2 regions of the Caulobacter segnis ATCC 21756 genome follow, and region 2 is predicted to be linked to the other one. Evidence: predicted binding sites of a transcription regulator. Region 2 holds the regulator's gene; the other holds the start of a gene.

The links. Region 2 encodes LexA, which represses DNA repair genes until DNA is damaged. Its sites were predicted from a motif close to ATGTTCNCNANNTGTTCT; they were not measured.
Region 1: CSEG_RS15625 (putative DNA modification/repair radical SAM protein) is a predicted target of LexA. The motif match lies at 5,737-5,754, and genes of this name have one in related genera.

What each region holds. Positions count from the first base shown of each region.
Region 1 is NC_014100.1:3,394,729-3,402,337, forward strand. It holds gene CSEG_RS15595 (DNA topoisomerase IB) at 1-556, shown strand, start outside; gene ku (non-homologous end joining protein Ku) at 612-1,466, shown strand; gene CSEG_RS15605 (nuclear transport factor 2 family protein) at 1,481-1,906, opposite strand; gene ligD (DNA ligase D) at 1,997-4,648, opposite strand; gene CSEG_RS15615 (hypothetical protein) at 4,660-4,929, opposite strand; gene CSEG_RS15620 (HU family DNA-binding protein) at 5,269-5,547, shown strand; gene CSEG_RS15625 (putative DNA modification/repair radical SAM protein) at 5,768-6,988, shown strand; gene CSEG_RS15630 (UdgX family uracil-DNA binding protein) at 6,988-7,609, shown strand, end outside.
Region 2 is NC_014100.1:2,392,290-2,399,898, forward strand. It holds gene trpE (anthranilate synthase component I) at 1-1,453, shown strand, start outside; gene CSEG_RS22870 (hypothetical protein) at 1,469-1,678, opposite strand; gene CSEG_RS10970 (anthranilate synthase component II) at 1,794-2,390, shown strand; gene trpD (anthranilate phosphoribosyltransferase) at 2,401-3,426, shown strand; gene trpC (indole-3-glycerol phosphate synthase TrpC) at 3,423-4,211, shown strand; gene CSEG_RS10985 (class I SAM-dependent methyltransferase) at 4,283-5,146, shown strand; gene lexA (transcriptional repressor LexA) at 5,318-6,016, shown strand; gene CSEG_RS10995 (isocitrate lyase/PEP mutase family protein) at 6,103-6,858, opposite strand; partial or broken gene CSEG_RS11000 (ComEC/Rec2 family competence protein) at 6,895-7,609, opposite strand, start outside.

The DNA.
Region 1 (7,609 bases), 1.0 Mb from region 2:
GAGCTTTGGCCTCACCACCCTTCGCGATCGCCACGCCAAGCTATCGAGCATGGGCGGCGTCTTCGAGTTCCGGGGCAAGAGCGGCAAGGTTCACAAGACCGGCTTCCGCGACCGCCGCCTGGCGCGCATCGTCAAGGCCTGCCAGGACGTCCCGGGCCAGCGCCTCTTTCAGTATCTCGACGAGGACGGCCAAAGGCGCTCGATCGAAAGCGCCGACGTCAACGCCTATATCCGCGCCGCCATCGGCGAGGACTTCTCGGCCAAGGACTTCCGCACCTGGGCCGGCACCCTCGCCGCCGCGCGCGGCCTTTGCATGGTCCCGAGGGCCGGCAGCGCCACCGAGGCCAAGCGCAACGTCAACACCTGCGTGAAGGCCGTCGCCGGACTGCTGGGCAACACCGCCGCCGTGTGCCGAGGCTCGTACATCCATCCGCTGGTGCTGGAGGCCTATCAGCAGGGCGTGTTGCCGCTGAAGCCGGGCCGCTCCGAGCGCGCCTTCGAGCTGGCGGTGATCCGCTTCCTGGAGGCGGCCAAGGCCTCGTGCCAAGTCGACTAGGGAACGGGCCATGGCCAGGGTTCGTTGAGTCGGCGCAAACGGAGAAAAACCGCCCATGGCCGCCGGACGCCCCACCTGGCAGGGCCACCTGCGCCTGTCGCTCGTGACCTGCCCCATCGCGCTCTACACCGCCACCGACGCCAGCGGCGACGTGCACTTCAACATGCTGCACAAGAAGACGCACAATCGCATCCGGATGATCCCCACCGATCCGGATCTGGGTCCGATCGAACGCTCGGAGATCGTCAAGGGCTACGAGTACGAGAAGGGCGAGTACGTCGTCATCACCCAGGACGAGATCGACAGCGTCCGCCTGGAAAGCACCCGCACGATCGACATCGAGCGCTTCGTGCCCGCCGACGACATCGACCGGCTCTACTGGGACAATCCGTATTTCCTGGTTCCCGACGGCAAGCTGGCGGCCGAGGCCTATGGCGTGATCCGCGAGGCCATGACCAAGGAGGGTCAGGTCGCGCTCGGCCGTGTCGTCATGCACCAGCGCGAGCGGCTTCTGGCCATCGAGCCGCGCGACAACGGCATGGTCGCCTGGTCGCTGCGCTCGAACCGGGAGGTCCGGGACGCGGCCAGCTATTTCGACGCCATCCCCGACAAGAAGCCCGACGCGGCGATGATCCAGATCGCCCAGAAGATCATCGAGCAGAAGGAAGGCCCCTTCGATCCCGAGCAGTTCAACGACCGCTACGAGGACGCCCTGCGCGCCCTGATCAAGGAAAAGCAGAAGGGCAAGGGCCGCAAGGTCACCGCGCCGGAAGAGCCCGAGGACACCAATGTCGTGGATCTGATGGAGGCCCTGCGCGCCAGCCTAGGCAAGACGCCGGCCAAAGCCCCCGCGAAAAAGCCGGCGACGAAGGCGGCGCACAAGCCGGCGGCGCGAAAGAAGACGGGTTAGGTTGCGCGTCGGCCTCAGCCGGGCTTTCCGAGCAGTTCCTTCAGACGCGGCCCAGCCTTGGCCGCCATGGCCTCCCCCACCGCCGCCGCGGCGTTGGCCGGGCGGATCATCACCTCGAACTCGCGGATCTTGCCGGCGTCGTCGAAGGAGATGATGTCGACGCCTTTCAGCTTCTTGTCGCCAACGCGCGCGCTGAACTCCAGCACCACGGCCTCTTCGCTCTCAGACCAGAACTGTCGGTGATAGGCGAAGTCCTCGAAGATGGTGCTGACCGTGGAGAGGATGTGCACCAACGGCTCCACGCCTGGATAGGGGGAAAAGAACGCCGGGGAGCGGAAGACCACGCTCTCGGACGCCAAGGGACGAAGGCGATCGAACTCGCGCTTCTCCAACAGGTCGTGCCAAGTCTCGAGTGTTCGCAGCGCCTGCTCGCGGGCCATGCCTTCCCCTCCTGAACCCGGCGTTCGAACGCGCCGCTAGCGACACTGTAAAATCCACGACGCCACGGTCAACGTCGTGGATCCGACGCGCTAGTCCTTGCCGAGCTTCCTGATCGCCGCCTCCAGGTCGCGCTCGCTTTCCGCATAGGCGTCCCAGGCGTCGAGAGTCTTCAGCAGGCTCGGCGCGGTGCGGATGTTGAAACGCTTGGGGTCGAGGCCTTTGCGCACCTGGGTCCAGGACACGGGCCAGGACACCGGCGCGCCGGGGCGGCCGCGCGGCGACAGCGGCGCCACCGCCGTGCTCATGCGGTCGTTGCGCAGGTAGTCGAGGAAGATCTTCCCGCCGCGCTCCTTCTTGGACATGTTCAGCAGATAGAGGTCTGGACTGTCGGCGGCCATCTGCGCGCAGACCTCTCGGGCGAAGGCCTTGGCGGCGTCCCAATCCACTTTCGTCGGCTTCAGCGGTGTGACGACGTGCAGGCCCTTGCCGCCGGTCGTCTTGCAGAAGGGCGCCAAGCCCAGCGCCTCAAGCCGATCGCGGATCTCTCGCGCGCCCTCGACCACGGCGTCGAAGGACACATCGGGCGCGGGATCCAGGTCGAAGACCAGGCGGCCAGGAACGTCTTGTTCGTTCGGCCGGCAGTTCCATGGATGTAGTTCCGTGGCGCCCCATTGGGCGGCCGCCACCAGGCTCTCAACGGTGTTGAAGACGAGGTAGGGCTTGCGGTCGCCGCTGACGACAATCTCGTCGATCAGGGCCGAGACGCCCTTTCCGGAATGGCGCTGGAAAAAGGTCTCGCCGTCGACGCCATCGGGCATGCGGATCACCGAGCAAGGCCGCCCCTTGATGTGCTCCAGCATCCAATCGCCAACGGCTTCGAAATATTCGGCGAGGTCGCGCTTGGTCCCCGGCGTCCCATCGCCGGCGTCCGGCCACAGCGTCTTGTCGGGGTTGGAGATCGCCACGCCCCGCACCGAAACCTTGCCATCGCTTCGCTTCATCGCGAACGCCGCCTTGGGCTCGGCGAGCTCGACGTCCTCGGCCGGCGCTGGCGCTTCGGCCTCGACCGCCTGGGCGGGCTTGTCCTCGCGCAGACCCTTGAACGACGCCTGGCGCACCGAGCCGTCTCCCGTGAAGCCCGCGAACTCTATCTCCGCGACCAGGACAGGGTCCACCCAGTGGATGTTGGCCCCGCCGCGCGGCGCGCCCTTGCCACTGAAGGGCGAGGTCTTGCGTTCGGCCGCTTTCAGCTTCGGCAGCAGGCGGGCGACCTTGTCCCGACCATAGCCCGTGCCGACCCGTCCAACGTGGATCAGGTCGCCGTCACGATAGACGCCGACGATCAGCGAGCGGAAGGCGTCGCCGGTCGTTGTCCAGCCACCGATCACCACCTCATGCCCGGCCCGGCACTTAGCCTTGGTCCAGGTCCCCGGCTTGCCGGAGCGGTACGGCGCGTCGAGCTTCTTGGAAACGACGCCCTCCAGCGACATGCGGCAAGCCGACTGCAGCACCGCTTCGCCACCGCTCTCGAAATGCTCGACGTAGCGGATCCGGTCGCCGTCCTCCGGAAGCAGCGCCTTCAGCCGCGCCTTGCGTTCCGACAGCGGCAGATCGGTCAGGTCCTCACCGTGGGCGTAGAGCAAGTCAAAAGCGAAGAAGATCAGGTCGTCGGTGCTCTCTTCGGCCAGGGCCGCCTGCAGGCCGGCGAACGAGGGCGATCCGTCGGCGTCCAGAGCCACGACCTCACCGTCGATCAGGGCGTCCGGCAGCGCCGCCCCATCCTTGATGAGCTGCGGAAACTTGCCGCTCCAGTCGAGGCCCGCGCGCGTGCGTAGTGCGGCCTCGCCGCCCTCGACGCGCATCTGCATCCTGTATCCGTCGAACTTGATCTCGTGCGCCCAGTCGCCGCCGCCTGGCGGGCGGTCGACCAGCTTGCACAGCTGCGGCGGCACGAAGTCGGGCATGGCGATCGCCTTCTTGACGACCTTCCTTGGCGCCTGCGCCTTGGCCGAGGGCTTGGCGCTTCGTCGCCTGGGCGCGCCGGTCTCCTTCGCCGCCTTCTCGGCGGTGGCCTCGGGCGAGCCCTTGCTGTTCCAGATCGCGTCGGACGCGGTGGCTTTCTTCGTCATGAACGGAGTGGGCGCCTTGCCCTTCCCCGCCGCGATCTCCTCCATCGTCCGCCCCGAGGCGATCGAGAACGCCGTGTCTTCCAGAAAGTCGAGATCGCCCTCCATCGCGAACTCGTCGCGATGCTTGATCAGAAGCCAGTTCTCGCGCTTCCCGTCGCCAAACTTGTCGTTATTGATGCGGACCAGGACCCAGCCGCCCTTCATCCGCTCGCCGGCGAAGACCAGTTTGATCTCGCCTTTCTTGAGCCCCTTCTGAAGGTCGAAGCCTGGCTCCGGCGCCCACCAGCCACGGTCCCACAGCATCACCGTGCCGCCGCCGTATTGGCCTTTGGGAATCGTGCCCTCGAAATCGCCGTAGGCCAGCGGATGGTCCTCGACATGCACCGCCAGGCGGCGGTCATGCGGATCGCGAGAGGGCCCCCTGGTCACGGCCCACGACAGGAACACGCCCTCGTGCTCCAGCCGCAGGTCATAGTGCAGTCGCGTGGCGGCGTGTTTCTGGATGACGAAGCGCGCCCGCTCGGACGCCGCGACGGCGGCCGCGCCCGAGGGCTCGGCCGTCTTTTCGAAGTCGCGCTTGGCCTCGTAGGCCGCGAGCTTGCGCGCCGCCATCCGTGACCGCCCTATTCGCCGCCGAAAACCTGCGGACGCTCGTCATCCACATCGCGACCATCGCCGGGATCTTCGTCCTGCTCCAGCTCGACGATCTCCTCATCTTCGAGGTCCTCGCCGATCAGCGCATCATCATCGTCCTGGTCGCCCTCGGCCTGCGTGACGTCCAGGACCTCCGGCAGCTCCTCAAAGGTGCGAAATTCGCCGTCGCGGCCGATGACGTCGTCGTCCATCGCCTCGGCGCCGTCCTGGCCGTCCCATCCGTTATCGACATCGGTCATGGTTCATCTCCTCTGTTCGGAGGAGGAATGGATGGCGGCTCCCGGCGTTCCGGAGGGTCATCAATTGGAACATGGCCAAGCGGCCCCGCCGCGTCCGCAGCGCGATTCCCCCGCAGAATCACCCATGGCGGGAGCCAAGCGCTAATCTACTTTTGGGACCAAAATTAACGCTTTTGCCTCGGAAGCCGCCGTTCCTAAGGAGACGATTTCGTAAAAAACCCCGGCCCACGGGCGTTTTGCCCCCATGAATCGACGTTTTAACCTTCCCTAACGGGTGACAAACGCGATTCCGCTCGTCAGGCTCGAAACTCCCTGATTCACAGGAATGAGCTTAAGAAGATGAACGTTTCCGATCTGGTCGACGCCGCTGTGGCCGCCGACGACAAGCTGACCAAGACGCAAGCCAAGGCCATCATCGACGGCGTCTTCAAGTCGATCTCCGACGCCGCCGTGAAGGGCGATGAAGTCTCGATCCCGGGCTTCGGCAAGTTCAAGGTCCAGGCTAAGCCGGCCCGCACCGGCCGCAACCCGGCAACGGGCGCGACCATCGAGATCGCCGCCAGCAAGAAGGTCGCCTTCACGCCGGCCAAGCAACTGAAGGACGCCGTCAACGGCTAATCCTTAGAGCGCGACAGCTGAAAGCGGACACCGGTTTCGGCGCGCGTCGCGCTCCAGACTAAAAGCCGAACTATTCCGTTCGTGGGATGAGTTCGGGCGGAGGGGCTGACGCGCGAGTGTCAGCCCCTCGACACTTCCCTTCCCGCGCGACGTCTCGCCTCATGCCAGCGTCGCGCGGGAAGACTATCTAGAACAAAATAAGAACGATAACGTGCCGCGCATGGCCGTTCTCGATCTCAGGCGCAAGCTCGCCATTCTCTCCGACGCAGCCAAGTACGACGCCTCTTGCGCCTCGTCCGGCGCACAAAAGCGTAACTCGCTGGATGGCAAGGGCGTGGGCTCGACCGAGGGCATGGGCATCTGCCACGCCTACGCCCCCGACGGGCGCTGCATCAGCCTGCTGAAGATCCTGCTGACCAACTTCTGCATCTACGACTGCGCCTATTGCATCAATCGCGTGTCGTCGAACACAGCCCGGGCGCGGTTCTCGGTGAAGGAGGTCGTCGACCTCACCCTGAACTTCTACAAGCGCAACTACATCGAGGGCCTGTTCCTGTCGTCCGGCGTGATCCGCACTGGCGACTACACGATGGAAGAGATGGTTCGCGTGGCGAAGTCGCTACGGCTGGACCACGATTTCCGCGGCTACATTCACCTGAAGCTGATCCCTGAAGCCTCTCCGGAGCTGGCGACGGAGGCTGGCCTCTACGCCGATCGGGTATCGATCAACATCGAGCTGCCGCGCGACGACAGCCTCAAGACCCTGGCCCCCGAGAAGGACGTCACCGACATCAAGCGCGCCATGGGGCGCATGCGCCTGGCGATCGAGGACAAGGCCGAGCCGGCGCGGAAGGCTGGTCGCCGGACCTTCGCCCGAAGCCAATCGACCCAGCTGATCGTCGGCGCTGACGAAGCCAAGGACGGCGACATCCTGACCCGCAGCGCCAACCTCTACGGCGCCTATCGTCTCAGCCGCGTCTACTACTCGGCTTTCAGCCCTATCCCCGACGCCAGCCACCGTCTGCCGCTGACGCGTCCGCCCCTGCTCCGCGAGCATCGCCTGTATCAAGCCGACTGGCTGATGCGGTTCTACGGCTTCGAGCGGCCCGAGATCGTGGACGAAGGCGAGGATCTCGACCTCTCGGTCGATCCCAAGACCGGATGGGCGCTGAAGAACCGCGCGAAATTCCCGGTCGATATCCAGACGGCCGACCGCGAGACGCTGCTGCGGGTGCCGGGCCTGGGCGCCAAGGCCGTGGAGCGCGTGCTGGCGGCCCGAAAGATCTCGCGCCTGACCCTGGACGACCTCAGGCGTGTCGGGGCCGTCGTGAAGCGCGCGAAGGCCTTCGTGGTGACCGCCGACTGGACACCCGGCGCCCTGACCGACCACGACGCGCTCAAGGCCGCGCTGGTTCAGCCTCAACAGTTGAGCCTCTTCTGATGCGCGTCGCGCGGCTGGAGTCCGAGATCGACCTCGCCGGCTGGCGCTCAGCGGCGCGATCGCTGCGGGCAGAGGGCGTGGAGCCGCGAGCGGTGATCTGGACGGTGGAACGTGAGCTTTTCGACCTGGCGCAGCCATCGCCCGTCGCCGCCGCCAACTTCACCGTCCCAGCCGCCTTCCTAGAGCTCGCCGAGCAGGTCATCCTGCACCGCGCGGCCGACCGCTTCGCCCTGCTCTACCGCATCCTCTGGCGGCTGGAGCGCGAGCCGCGTCTGATCGACAACCCCGCCGACGCCGACATGGCCCGGGCCCGCGATATGGCCAAGGCCGTCAGCCGCGCCGCCCACAAGATGAAGGCGTTCGTACGCTTCCGCCTTATCGAGGGCGCGGCGCGCGAGACCTACGCCGCCTGGTTCGAACCGGCCCACCGCGTCACCGAGGCCGTCGCGCCGTTCTTCGTCCGTCGCTTCACCGCCATGGATTGGACGATCCTGACCCCCGACGCCTGCGTCGCCTGGGATGGCGAGCGGCTGATGGTGTCCGAAGGCGCGGATCCCGCCGACGCGCCGTCGGAGGACGCTCAGGAAGAACTCTGGCGGACCTACTACGCCTCGATCTTCA
Region 2 (7,609 bases):
CGATCTGGAGACGCCGGTATCGGCCTATCTGAAGATCGCCCAGACGCGGCCCTACAGCTTCCTGTTCGAAAGCGTCGAGGGCGGCGCCTGGCGCGGTCGCTACTCGATCGTGACCATGAACCCGGACCTCGTCTGGCGCTGCCGCGGCGACCAGGCCGAGATCGCCGAGGGCGACGACATCGCCGCCGGCCGCTACACGCCGCAAGCGGGCGGCGCGCTGGACAGCCTACGTGACCTGGTGGCGCGCTCGCGCATGGAGCTGCCCAAGGGCCTGCCGCCCATGGCGGCCGGCGTGTTTGGGGCCCTCGGCTATGACCTTGTGCGCCTCGTCGAGCGACTGCCCGACATCAACGAAGACACGCTGGGTCTGCCGGACGGGATCATGACCCGGCCGCAGATCGTCGCGATCTTCGACGCCATCGCTCAGGAGATCATCCTGACGACGGCGGTGCGGCCCAAGGCCGGCGTCTCGGCCAAGGCGGCCTACGAGGCCGCCCGTTCGCGGATCGAGACCGTGATGGCGGACCTGCACCGCCCTCTGGCCCACGACGCGCCGCGCGCGCCCCGTGGTCCGATGGAGTTCACGACGCCGGTCAGCCGCGCCGACTATCACCAGGTCGTGGCCAAGGCGAAGGACTACATCGCCGCCGGCGACATCTTCCAGGTCGTGGCCAGCCACCGCTTCCGCGCGCCCTTCGACCTGCCGCCGTTCGCGCTCTATCGCTCGCTGCGCCGGACCAATCCGTCGCCGTTCCTGTTCTTCCTGAACCTGGACGGTTTCCATCTCGTGGGCTCCAGCCCCGAGATCCTGGTCCGTTTGCGCGACGGCAAGATCACCATCCGCCCGATCGCCGGCACGCGTCCGCGCGGCGCGACGCCCGAGCAGGACGCGGCGCTGGAAGCCGAGCTGCTGGCCGACCCCAAGGAACGCGCCGAGCACCTGATGCTGCTGGACCTTGGCCGCAACGACGTGGGTCGCGTGGCGATGCTGAACCGCGCCGGACGCAACGCCCCGGCTGAGCGTCCGAAAGGCCCGAACGTCCGCGTGACCGAGAGCTTCAAGATCGAGCGCTACAGCCACGTCATGCACATCGTCTCGAACGTCGAGGGCACCGCGCCCGAAGGCGTCGATCCGGTGGACGTGCTGATGGCCGCCCTGCCCGCCGGCACGCTCTCGGGCGCGCCCAAGGTCCGGGCCATGGAGATCATCGACGAGCTGGAAGTCGAAAAACGCGGCATCGGCTACGCCGGCGCCGTCGGCTACTTCGGCGCGGACGGCTCGGTCGACACCTGCATCGTGCTGCGCACGGCGCTGGTCAAGGATGGCATGATGTACGTGCAGGCCGGCGGCGGCATCGTCGCCGACAGCGATCCGGACGGCGAATACGACGAGACCCTGCACAAGTCGCGCGCCCTCAAGCGCGCGGCCGAGGAAGCCTGGCGATTCAGCTGAGCCTTAGGGCTGCCTCTAGGGACCGCCCAGTCGATCCTCGGGAAGGTGCTGAGTGACCGTCGGCGGCGCCAGCACCATCACCGTGGCGAAGCTGATCGCGCAGAACGCGGCGAAGGCCGCGGCGGCCAGGACCGGTCCCAACTTCTGGACGCGCGTCTTGGGCCGCAGCAATGCGCGGACATAGGCGACGGCGACAGCGTCCAAGGCGGAATCACGCGGGTCCATCCCCATATGATGCTCCAGACCGCGTCCGCTGTAACCGCAACTGAAAGCCGCAGGCGAAATTGGCGCTACACATTGCACCCGCTCAGGCTAGAACCGCACTTCGAAAGGCGGCGTCATGATCCTCGTCATCGATAACTACGACAGCTTCACCTACAACCTCGTCCACTATCTGAACGAGCTGGGCGCGGAGACCGAGGTGTTCCGCAACGACGCCCTGACGGTGCAGGAGGCTCTGGGCCTCAAACCCGCCGCCGTCCTTCTGTCGCCAGGCCCCAAGGCGCCGGATCAGGCGGGCATATGCCTGCCGCTACTGCGCGCCGCGCCGGAAGACCTGCCGATCCTGGGCGTCTGCCTCGGCCACCAGGCCATCGGCCAGGCCTATGGCGGCGAGGTGATCCGCGCCAAGCAGGTCATGCACGGCAAGGTCAGCAAGGTCCGCCACAACGACAAGGGCATCTTCAAGGGCCTGCCCAACCCGTTCACCGCCACCCGCTACCACAGCCTGGCCGTCCGCAAGGAAGACCTGCCGCCGGAGCTGGAAGTCACCGCCTGGACTGACGACGGCGAGATCATGGGCGTGCAGCACAAGACCCGGCCCGTGTTCGGCGTCCAATTCCACCCGGAGTCCATCGCCACCGAGGGCGGCCACCAGATGCTGGCCAACTTCATGGATCTGGCCGGCGTCAAGCGCGACGCGGCGGTCTGGGTCTAGGTCCGCCTCTATGTCCGACGCTTTCAAGCCTTTGCTGGCCAAGCTGGCCGACGGCCAGACCCTGGGCGACGAGGACGCCGAGGTGTTCTTCGCCGCCTGCCTGCGGGGCGAGCCGACCCCGGCCCAGGTCGCCGCCGCCGTGACCGCCATGCGCCTGCGCGGCGAGACCGTGGGCGAGATCGCCGCCTGCGCCCGCGCCATGCGCCGCGCCGCCGTGCACCTCGAGCACCCGTACGAGGTCATCGACGTCTGCGGCACCGGCGGCGACGGCCTCCACACCCTCAACATCTCGACCGCCGTGGGCTTCGTCGCTGCTGGCGGGGGCCTGAAGGTCGCCAAGCACGGCAACCGCGCCATCACCTCCAAGTCCGGCACCGCCGACGTGCTAACGGCCCTGGGCGTCAATATCGACGCCACGCGGGAGCAGCAGCGCCGGGCATTGGACGAGGCCGGAATCTGCTTCCTGTTCGCCCAGGCTCACCACGGCGCCATGCGCCACGTCTCGCCGATCCGCCAGGAGCTGGGCTTCCGGACGATCTTCAACCTGCTGGGCCCGCTGACCAATCCGGCCGGCGCCAAGCGGCAGGTGGTGGGCGTCTCCGCGCCCCGCTTCGTCGAGCCGATCGCCAAGGCGCTGGGCGCCCTGGGGGCCGAGCGCGCCTGGTCGGTGCACGGATCGGGCCTGGACGAGCTGACCACCACCGGCGAGACTGAGGTCGCCGAGTGGCGCGACGGGCGCATGCGTCTCTTCACGATCACGCCGGAGGCCGTCGGCCTGCCGCGCGCGGCGCTGTCGGACATCACCGGCGGCGATCCCGCCTTCAACGCCGCCGCCCTGACCCGCCTGTTCGAGGGCGAGAAGGGTCCCTACCGCGACATCGTGCTGCTGAACGCCGCCGCCGCCTTCCTGGTCGCCGACAAGGTCGAGACCCTGGTCGAGGGCATCGAACTGGCCGCCGACGTCATCGACGAGGGCCGCGCCCGCGCCGCCCTGGACGGCCTGGTGGCCGCCACCAATACGGAAATGCCCGCGTGACCGACATCCTGGCCAAGATCGCCGCCTACAAGCGCGAGGACGTCGCCGCCCGCAAGGCCGTCCGCTCGCAAGCCGATGTCGACGCCGCCGCCAAGGCCGCCTCGCCGACGCGTGGCTTCAAGGCGGCCCTGGAGACCAGGCACGCGCCCGGCAAGCTGTCACTGATCGCCGAGATCAAGAAGGCCTCGCCGTCCAAGGGCCTGATCCGTGAGGATTTCGATCCGCCGGTCCTGGCCAAGGCCTACGAGGCCGGCGGCGCGGCCTGCCTGTCGGTCCTGACGGATGGTCCCAGCTTCCAGGGGGCGGACGAATATCTGGTGGCCGCCCGCGCGGCGACCACCCTGCCCTGCATCCGCAAGGACTTCCTGGTCGATCCTTGGCAAGTGGCTGAAAGCCGCGCCCTCGGCGCCGACGCGATCCTGGTGATCCTGGCCATGATCGACGACGTCCTGGCGGCCGAGCTGATGTCCGAGGCCAAGCGCCTGGGCATGGACGCCCTGGTCGAGGTGCACGACGAGGCCGAGATGGCCCGCGCCGGCGCGCTGGGCTCGGATCTGGTCGGGATCAACAACCGCGACCTGAAGAGCTTCGTCGTCGACCTCGCCGTCACCGAACGGCTGTCGGCGCAGGCCCCGAAGGGCGCCCTCCTGGTCACCGAGAGCGGCGTCTTCACCCACGACGACGCGGTGCGGATGGAGGCGGCCGGCGCCAAGGCCATGCTGGTCGGCGAGAGCCTGATGCGGCACGCCGACGTTACGGCCGCCACCAAGACACTAATCGGCTGACCATCCGGCGATGGTTGGCCCAGGACCACAGGCTCTCTAGGGTCTGGTCGCCTCGAACGAAGAGGAATCGGATGCAGGCTTTCCTGACCGCGCTACGCAACGCCACCCCCGCGCCCTTGCGACCGGCGCTCGGCCGCCTACGTCGCGCCCTGGCGCCGCCGCGCGTCTCCGCAGCGCCCGCCGAGCTCCCTGAGCCTGCTGACGTCGACGCCGTGACCGCGCCCCAGGAGCTTTGGCACCTGGTGGGCGCGGCCGACGCGGACTTCGTGCGCGTGGGCCAGGAGTTCAAGCGCCTGTTCATCGAGGCCGGCCTGCAGCCCCACCACGCCATCCTCGACGTCGGCTGCGGCATTGGCCGCGCCGCCGCGCCGCTGGTCAACTATCTGGATGAAAACGGCCGATACGCCGGCTTCGACGTGATGGCCGAGGCGATCGACTGGTGCAAAGCCAATATCGCCGTCGGCGACCCACGATTCGACTTCGCGCACGCCGATATGCGCAGCGATCGCTACAATCCGGCCGGATCGCAACCCGCCAGCGCCTATGTCTTCCCCTATCCGGACGCCAGCTTCGATTACGTCTGGCTGGGCTCGGTGTTCACTCACCTGCTGGCGGCCGATCAGGCCCAGTTCGCGCGCGAGATCGCCCGGGTGCTCAAGCCGGGCGGGATCAGCATCGTCTCCTGGTATCTGATCGACGAGGAGGCCCGCGCCAACACCGGCAACGGCCAGATCGCCTTCGACTTTGTCCATCCGCTGGATGGTTGCTGGACCGCCACCCCGGACCTGCCGGAAGCCGTGATCGGATACGACCTCGAACCGGTCCTGGCGCAATACGACGCCCTGGGACTTGAGGTGCTCAATCCGGCGCTGGGCGTCTGGCGGCGACAGCCCCTGCAGGACCAGGACATCGTCATCGCGCGCAAACGCGCCTGAAGGCTTTCGTTAAGCTTTTGATTCTTGGCGACATTTACCTATATCTCCGCCCTAGCCTTTGATTTTGCTGATGTTTTTACCCGCGAGAGGCGCAGACTTGACTTTAACCCGGAACGCCTAGAGAACATTCGAAAGGTTTGCGGTTTGTTCCGCGCTCCATTCGAGGTCGAGATGCTCACCCGCAAGCAGCACGAATTGCTGATGTTCATCCACGAGCGGATCAAGGAGACGGGCGTCTCCCCGTCGTTCGACGAGATGAAGGAGGCCCTGGACCTGGCTTCCAAGTCCGGGATCCACCGGCTGATCACGGCCCTGGAGGAGCGTGGCTTCATCCGTCGTCTGGCCCATCGGGCCCGGGCGCTCGAAGTGGTGAAGCTGCCGCAGCAGGCCACGACCGCCGCCCCGCCGAAGGGGCGCGGCGCGTTCCGTCCGCAGGTGTTCGAAGGCGGCGGGACCCCGCCTCCGGCCGCGACGGCGCCCGCCAACGACAGCCGCGAACTGCCGATCCTGGGCCGCATCGCCGCCGGCACGCCGATCGACGCCATCCAGCATGAACGCGAGCGCCTGCCGGTGCCGGAAGCCATGTTGGGCGGCGGCGAGCACTATGTTCTCGAGGTGCAGGGGGACTCGATGATCGAGGCCGGCATCCTCGACGGCGACTACGTCATCATCAAGAAGGGCGACACCGCCACGTCGGGCGAGATCGTCGTCGCCCTGGTCGGCGAGGAAGCCACTCTCAAGCGCCTGCGCAAGAAGGGCGGCTCGATCGCTCTGGAAGCCGCCAACCCCAAGTACGAGACCCGCATCTTTGGCCCCGACCAGGTCGAGGTCCAGGGCAAGCTGGTGGGCCTGATCCGCCGCTATCACTGAGATCCAACGCCGCGAAGGGAAACAATCTCCGAAAATTGGCCCCGACCTCAGGCGAGGATCGGGGCCTTTTCGTATCGGGGCTGGCGCTACAACCGCCCCTCCTCCGCCAAGCGCTTCGTCGCGGCGTCGAAACCCTTCCAGGCGGCGGCGGCCAGCGCGCCGCCCGTGCTGACCCGGCGCGCGCCCAAGGCGGCTGCGCTCGCGACCGTCATTTCGGGCCCCCAAAGCAGGACATTGACCGGCTTGGGCGCGACGGCCTGGACAACGGCCTTGATCTCTTCCGGATCGGTGACCGCCGGCGCGTAGAGGCAGTCGGCGCCGGCCTCGGCATAGGCTTTCAGGCGTTCCAGAATCTGGCCGAGATCGCGCACGCCGCGCAGGTAGCCCTCCGCGCGGCCAACCAGGACAACGTCCTCGCCCGAGGCGTCGATCGCGCGCCGCGCCGCCCTCAGCCGCTCCACGGCCGTGGGAAGGTCATAAAGGGTCGAGCCGGACCAATCCTCGATCGAGAGGCCCGCGACGCCGGCGTCGATCGCCAGGGCCACATTCTCCGCCACGCCTTCAGGCGTATCGGAAAAGCCGTTCTCGAAATCGGCGTTCACCGGCAGGTCGGTCGCCGCGCAGAGCGCGCGCAGGTGGTCGATGACCTCGTCCCGCGTAAGTTGCCCGTCATCCTTGCCCATGGACCACGCCGCGCCAGCGCTGGTCGAGGCCAGGGCCTTGAAACCCAGCTTCTCCAGCCGGCGCGCGCTGCCGGCGTCCCAGGGATTGGGAAGCGCAAAGCAACCCTCGGCGTGCAGCGCGCGGAACGCCGCGCGGCGAGCGGAGAAGGGATTGGACATGGCGACGTCTCCAGACATGAACGCTTTCCCTGACGCCTAGCGCTGGCCGACGTCATCCGGTGTCAGCAGGCGACTCCAAGGACGCTCGCCGCGCAAGGGCTGGGCCCAGACGATCCGCCAGCCATCCCCGCGATGGTAGAGCTCGGCGGCGCCGCCTTGGGAGAAATCCTCAGCTGTCAGCAGGACGGTGTCCTCGCACAGAGGCGGCGTGCGGACGGGCGCCGGCCCGCGGATCACCACGACCTCGCTGTTGACACATAGGCCCGACAAGGTCTCCGCGTCGGGCGTCCCGCGGCTCCAAGCCAGCGACAGTCGCACCGGCGCGCCCAGGGCCGGCGTGCAGATCCGCTTGTCGCAGGCGTAGAGGCTCCAGGTCGCAGGGGTCAGGCCCCGCCGCCGCGCCCACAGTTCCGCTCCGAACCGCTTGGCGTCCGTCCGCAGCAGCACGGCGGCGTCGCCCGATCGCACGGCGGCCGTTGCCCCGTCGGCGGCGATCCAGGCGTCCGGCGGCACGGGTCTAGGCCAAAGCGCGACGGCAAGGGCCATGGGCGCGCCGATCCAGCGCAGCCGACCCTTCCAGAGGCAAAGGATCATCAGCCCCAGAAAGGCGATGACCAGCACCTGCGGCGGCGCGCTCGCAACGATCCTCTGTGCGCCATGGGCGTCGGCGAAGCCGTTGGCGACATCGACCATCGCGTCCACGCCCCAGCCCGCCACGGCCAGGAACGGCCCGCCGAGGCCGAAAGGCTCC